One region of the Paraburkholderia sp. OAS925 genome, then DNA from elsewhere that is predicted to be linked to it. Evidence: predicted binding sites of a transcription regulator. Region 1 holds the regulator's gene; the other holds the start of a gene.
The links. The regulator LexA, encoded in region 1, represses DNA repair genes until DNA is damaged. The targets are predictions, from matches to a motif close to ACTGTATNNNNATACAGT.
Positions count from the first base shown of each region.

Region 2: imuA (translesion DNA synthesis-associated protein ImuA) is a predicted target of LexA. The motif match lies at 1,598-1,615, and genes of this name have one in related genera.

Region 1 is NZ_JBEUNO010000001.1:2,234,360-2,237,566, forward strand. It holds gene ABIE53_RS09760 (universal stress protein) at 1-99, shown strand, start outside; gene ABIE53_RS09765 (DUF2939 domain-containing protein) at 185-886, opposite strand; gene ABIE53_RS09770 (hypothetical protein) at 1,016-1,396, opposite strand; gene lexA (transcriptional repressor LexA) at 1,504-2,175, opposite strand; gene ABIE53_RS09780 (sulfate ABC transporter substrate-binding protein) at 2,487-3,207, shown strand, end outside.
Region 2 is NZ_JBEUNO010000001.1:1,815,813-1,819,019, forward strand. It holds rRNA gene ABIE53_RS07975 (23S ribosomal RNA) at 1-776, shown strand, start outside; rRNA gene rrf (5S ribosomal RNA) at 1,013-1,126, shown strand; partial or broken gene ABIE53_RS07985 (lipocalin family protein) at 1,202-1,447, opposite strand; gene imuA (translesion DNA synthesis-associated protein ImuA) at 1,684-2,523, shown strand; gene ABIE53_RS07995 (Y-family DNA polymerase) at 2,423-3,207, shown strand, end outside.

The DNA of each region.
Region 1 (3,207 bases):
TGGATGGGCGCGGGCAACACGCCGCTGCTCGATCGCGTGTCGTGCAGTATCCTGGTGGCGTGTTCATCGGCGCAGGAGCAGCAGCAAGAGGCGGCCTGAGCACACGGCTCGCGCTTGCGACCTTCGCGGCGCGAGTGCGGCTGTCGAATTCGCGAACTTCAACGCCCAAGCGCCGCGCTCCCGCTCACTCGTTCAGATTGACCGCGGCCAGCTTCCATGTGAACAGGCCTTCGCGCAGGAAGATCGCGGAGTAACGCGCGTCGCCGGCGCCGTGCTGGTATGTAACGACGAATTCGTTGATGCCGCGATAACCGGCGGTGGTTTCCGGCGGCTGCGGCGGCGTGGCGCCATGCGCCGCGTTGCCTTCTCCACCGGAGTTGGCGCCATTGCCGGCTCTTTGATCCGCGCCGCTTTGATCCGCGCTATTAGCGCTGCCCGGCGCTGCCGGCGCAGGTCCATTTGCCGCAGCCGGATTGCTCGCAGCCGGCGGCGCGGGCGGCCGTTCGCCCGGTACGCCGCGCGGCGGCATGCCGTTGAGCAACGCGGCCACGCCGTCGGGCGTCGCATACGCATCGACTAGCGGGCCGATCAATGCGACGCCGATCATCGCGCCGATCGCGGCCAATGGGTTGCCGTTTCCGCGCGAGTCGAGCCGCCGCGTCAGCAAACCCGTCACCTGCTGCTTGAGGCTTTCGCGCAACGCCGGGAAATCGACGTACTGATTCACCGTCTGCGCGTCGCGCGCGTCGGCGGCGCGTTTGAGGTTGTTGAGCGCGATATACGGCGATGCATAGCCAAAGCCCAAGCCGGCGATTATCGCGATGACGATCAGCGCGACGACAAGCGGACGAGCACCGCGCTTCTTGCGTATTGATACTGCTGCCATGGGCCGGGATTCTCCATCAGGTGAGATCGAACGTGGACCGGCGTTGCGCCGAAACGATCCCCACTCATGATTCCCGTTCGATGCGACGAACGACGTTTCCCGCAACGCGCCCGCACACCTTACCGCACATCAGGACTCGAACACCGCGCCCTGGACGTTGGTTTCGTCGGCGATGCAACGGTCGATCATTCTGCACACCGCGTCCATGGTGCCGACCATGATGAGCCGCGACGGCCCGTGATAAACCCGCACCGGCGCGCGACGCGCCGGCTCCGCGGTGTTGAGCCCGGAATTCAGCGACACCCGCGCGAACGCCGGCAACGACGACGGCAACAAAGACGCCTGTAAGGATGACGAAGCGGCATGCGCACCGGAGCCGTTCACCGGCGAATCGAACAGCGACGCAGTGGCGGCCGTGGATGCTTCAATCAGTGAGCAGGGCACCAGCTTGCGCAGATGGCGCAAACGGCCGAACTGGCGAAACGGCAACAGGCGGGCAAGGCGTTCCATGAGGCTCTCCGGGCGATTCAACGTGTGTGCTGCGGTAGTGAGTGGCAGGCGAGGGTTGATCCGCCTGTGTACGGTGTACTGACAGGCGACCAACCCGGCAGGCGCGATCAGAACTCGCCGGGGCGAATCAGACCGACAGCAATGCCTTCCAGCGCGAAGTCCGCACTGCCTGTCTCAACGAAGATGTTTTCGTAATCGGGGTTCTCGGCGATCAGCTCGATACCGTTCGGCCGGCGCTTCAGGCGCTTGACCGTGACGTCGTCGCCGAGGCGGGCAATGATGATCTGGCCGTCTTTCGCCTCGCTTCTTTTCTGCACCGCGAGCAGATCGCCGTCGAAGATGCCCGCGTCGCGCATGGACAGGCCGCGCACCTTCAGCAGGTAGTCGGGCTTGCTCGAGAACAGCGCCGGGTCGCACGCATAGTGCTGCGCGATATGTTCCTGCGCGAGGATCGGGCTACCGGCCGCGACCCGCCCGATGAGCGGCAGCGACAGTTGCATGATGCTCGGATGCGGCAGCGTGAACTGATGCTGGGTGCCGTCCTGTCCGAAGTCCTGGCTGGGCAGCAGACGGATGCCGCGCGACGCGCCGGCGGCGAGTTCGATCACGCCCTTGCGGGCAAGCGCCCGCAAATGCTCTTCGGCCGAGTTGGCAGAGCTGAAGCCCAGCTCGGCGGCGATCTCCGCGCGGGTGGGCGGAAAGCCGGTGCGTTCGATCGCCCGGCGGATCAGATCGAAAACCTGCTGCTGCTGCTGCTGTCGTGCGGTGAGTTTTGTCATGGCGCCACTGTATGTATGAACAGGTGACTGTATTTTTATACAGTATTCGGCGCAATTCAAGCTTTACTTTAAGTTCGCGCTCAAGCACCGCGCTGCAACGTCGTCAATCGACGTCAAAACATCGGTTTGCATGCCGCAACGCCTTGTCTGGCTGCCATTACCACTTTTGCGTATTAAAAAATGAGGAAACATTATTTTTAATGATGAAAGCCCTTCGATAGACTGGCCTCCAGTCGCGCTCATGTGCACGTGACCCGACGCAAAACAACACCACTCGCAGCTTTAGCGGACCAACACGCGGAGAACAGGACATGAATCATCGGAACACGGGGCGGGCACGGACTACCCATAAGGCGCGGAGCATCATCGCCGCGCTCGCATTCGGCGCGGCGGCCGCGCTCGGCGTAATTGGCACAATCGGCCAGGCGCAAGCCGCCGACAACACGCTGCTGAACGTTTCCTACGACCCGACCCGCGAGCTCTATCAGGACGTGAACCAGGCGTTCGGCAAGGAGTGGAAGGCGAAGACCGGCGAAACCATCACGTTCAAGCAGTCGCATGGCGGCTCGGGCGCGCAGGCTCGCTCGGTGCTCGACGGCCTGCAGGCCGACGTCGTGACGCTTGCGCTCGCCTACGACATCGACGCGCTCGCCAACAAGGGCTTGATCGACAAGAACTGGCAGAAGCGCCTGCCCGACAACGCATCGCCTTATACGTCGACGATCGTGTTCCTGGTGCGCAAGGGCAACCCCAAGCACATTAAGGATTGGGACGATCTGACGAAGCCGGGCGTGTCGATCGTGACGCCGAATCCGAAGACCTCGGGCGGCGCGCGCTGGAACTACCTGGCCGCGTGGGCGTACGCCGCGCATCAGCCGGGCGGCAACGACCAGAAGGCCAAGGAATTCGTCGGCAAGCTCTACAAGAATGCGGGCGTGCTCGATTCGGGCGCGCGCGGCGCGACCACCAGCTTCGTGCAACGCGGGATCGGAGACGTGCTGATCGCGTGGGAAAACGAGGCGTTCCTGTCGA
Region 2 (3,207 bases), 420 kb from region 1:
GTGAAGCGTGAACGCCAGTTTGCGTGGAGCCATCCTTGAAATACCACCCTGATCTGTTTGAGGTTCTAACCCTGGTCCGTGAATCCGGATCGGGGACAGTGCATGGTAGGCAGTTTGACTGGGGCGGTCTCCTCCCAAAGTGTAACGGAGGAGTACGAAGGTACGCTAGGTACGGTCGGAAATCGTGCTGATAGTGCAATGGCATAAGCGTGCTTAACTGCGAGACCGACAAGTCGAGCAGGTGCGAAAGCAGGTCATAGTGATCCGGTGGTTCTGTATGGAAGGGCCATCGCTCAACGGATAAAAGGTACTCTGGGGATAACAGGCTGATACCGCCCAAGAGTTCATATCGACGGCGGTGTTTGGCACCTCGATGTCGGCTCATCTCATCCTGGGGCTGTAGCCGGTCCCAAGGGTATGGCTGTTCGCCATTTAAAGAGGTACGTGAGCTGGGTTTAAAACGTCGTGAGACAGTTTGGTCCCTATCTGCCGTGGGCGCTGGATATTTGAAGGGGGCTGCTCCTAGTACGAGAGGACCGGAGTGGACGAACCTCTGGTGTACCGGTTGTCACGCCAGTGGCATCGCCGGGTAGCTATGTTCGGAAGAGATAACCGCTGAAAGCATCTAAGCGGGAAACTCGCCTTAAGATGAGATATCCCCGGGGCTTCGAGCCCCTTGGAAGGGTCGTTCAAGACCAGGACGTTGATAGGTCAGGTGTGTAAGCGCAGTAATGCGTTCAGCTAACTGATACTAATTGCCCGTAAGGCTTGATCCTATAACAGGTGTGTCTCGACCAGCGTTGGCGCTTTGGCGCCTACACTGGTCCGATCCCCGAAGGGGATGCGCTGGAACTCCCCGCCAGGGAGAACAGGACGCACGGTTGAGTGATCGATGTTGTGCCTCGAACAGCACAGCCCGCACGCATAAACGTGCAAAACGAGAGGCATCCTCTCAGCTACTTCTTCCCGATTGGCTGTACTGCTCCCTGAGCGCTACAGCAACCCGTCAAAGCCTGATGACCATAGCGAGTCGGTCCCACCCCTTCCCATCCCGAACAGGACCGTGAAACGACTCCACGCCGATGATAGTGCGGATTACCCGTGTGAAAGTAGGTAATCGTCAGGCTCCCCAGCAGTGTCAGAAACCCCACCCCGAAAAGGTGGGGTTTCTGCGTTTACAGCGCTGGAAAATACGGCGCCGTCACGGCCCGCCCATGCGCAGAGCGCCCGCATAACCGGTCAGTTCCAGATACGCCCGCCCGAGCTCCGCGCCATTGCGGCTCACCCGTGCCGCGCCTTCCCAGTACACCGCGCCGGTCGACTGCCGCGAGTCCAGTTCCTGATCGTCCATCAGCGGATCGAACTGCCAGGTCAGCGCGCCGGTCCTCACCGTCATCGCGACTCGATAGGACGTGTTGGTGCGTGGTGAACGCCATGTGCGGCGCGGCGCAACTCCTTCTTGCACTCTGTCCTATCGGCATCCTCCAAGCGCTAAAGCTCCATTCCCCCAGACCAATCGTATCCATTCCCAAGCCGCTTTTCCTTATCCCACCGGGACCTCCGTACCGCTTCCCCGCCTTAACATCACCATCAAAATACTGTATAAATATACAGTGATGACTCGTCGTCCCTACTCGATCGAGATCGGGCAGGGCGGAGCATTTTCAATGGAACGAGTGGTCTATGGCAGCAGCGATTCAGCTTGTGACAACTCCGCTGTCGTCGCAATTGCGGCGTCAAATGTGGCAGGGCAACGAGCTTGCCGAGGTGGATTCGCGTGTGGTCCCGAGTGGCCACACCGCGCTGGATCGCGTATTGCCCGGACGAGGCTGGCCCGCCGGTGGTGTGACGGAACTGCTGGTCGAGCATTGGGGCGCGGGCGAAATGCGCTTGCTGGCCTACGCGCTTGGTCATCTCACGAAGCAGGCGGGGCGGCATGTGATGCTTGTGGCACCTCCTTTTCAGCCGAGCGCGGCGGCATTGAAGGCGTGGGGCATCGATGTCGAGCGCGTGCTATGGGTGCGCTCGAACGAAGACAAGGCTCTTTGGGCCGCCACTCAGGCATTGAAGCAGGACGGCATCGGCGCGGTTCTGGTGTGGTTGTCGAATGCGCGCGCCGATAAAGTCAGGCGCTTGCAGGTCGCGGCTCAAGAATCGGCTTCGCTGGCATTTTTGATGCGCCCTGTAGAGGCCGCTGCGCAATCGTCGCCAGCGCCATTACGCATGATCTGCGAGCCGCTTTTGCCGGCTAATGCCGAGACGATCAACCGTCGTCAGTGGTTGCAGGAGATTGGCCTGTCGATTGACATCTTCAAGCGCCGCGGGCCGCCGCTTGCCGAGCCGCTTCGTCTCGTTCTGCCGCTGCAAGGCGTTTTGTTACCCGCGAACGGAGCAAGCAGCCATCAAGGATTAGAGACTCAACATGTTGTGGATCGCCGTCGCATTGCCTCTCTTGTCGCTGGAAGCGGTAAAGCCGCTGACATCGCTTCCGGATGGTTCGTCCGCGAAGCAGAATCGGTGTGAGCCCAGCCGCGACGCAAACCCGTCGTGCGATGCCGGAAACATCGCCGACGCGCACTGCTATGCGCTCGCTGACCACGCACATATTCTGCTGCCGGACGTCGATGCCTTGCGCGCCGGTGTGCAACCCGGCCATTCGCGTTCCTACGCGCTGGCTTTGGCGCCGGGGCTCAAACTGCTCACCGCCGACGCCGCCCGCGAAACGCAGGCATTCGAAGCAATCGCGCTTGCCCTGCTGACGTACACGCCGAAGGTCTCGCTGGCCGACACGCATACCTTGCTGCTGGAAGTCGGCTCTGGCTTGAGGTTGTTCGGTGGCTTGCGAGCCTTGTTGTCGCGGGTGTCGTCCACGGTCGCGGAATTCGGTTATACCGCGCGTATCGCGTGTGCACCCACGGCGTGGGGCGCCTGGCTATTGGCGCAGGCACGCGCCAACCGGCACGGGCGCCGCTGGCATGTGGTGCAGGAGACTTCGCTCACGCGTGTACTCGACCGCTTGCCCGTGTCGCTGCTGCCGGTTGCGCAAACGCATCGCGACGCGTTCGTGCATGTCGGATGCACGACCCTCGCCGATTTGCGTCAATTGCCCAGAGCGGGCGTGGTCCGGCGGTTTGGCGGCGGCATTCTGGACCTGCTGGCGCAGGCGTATGGCACGCGCCCCGATCCGCGCGAATCGTTTCGCGCGCC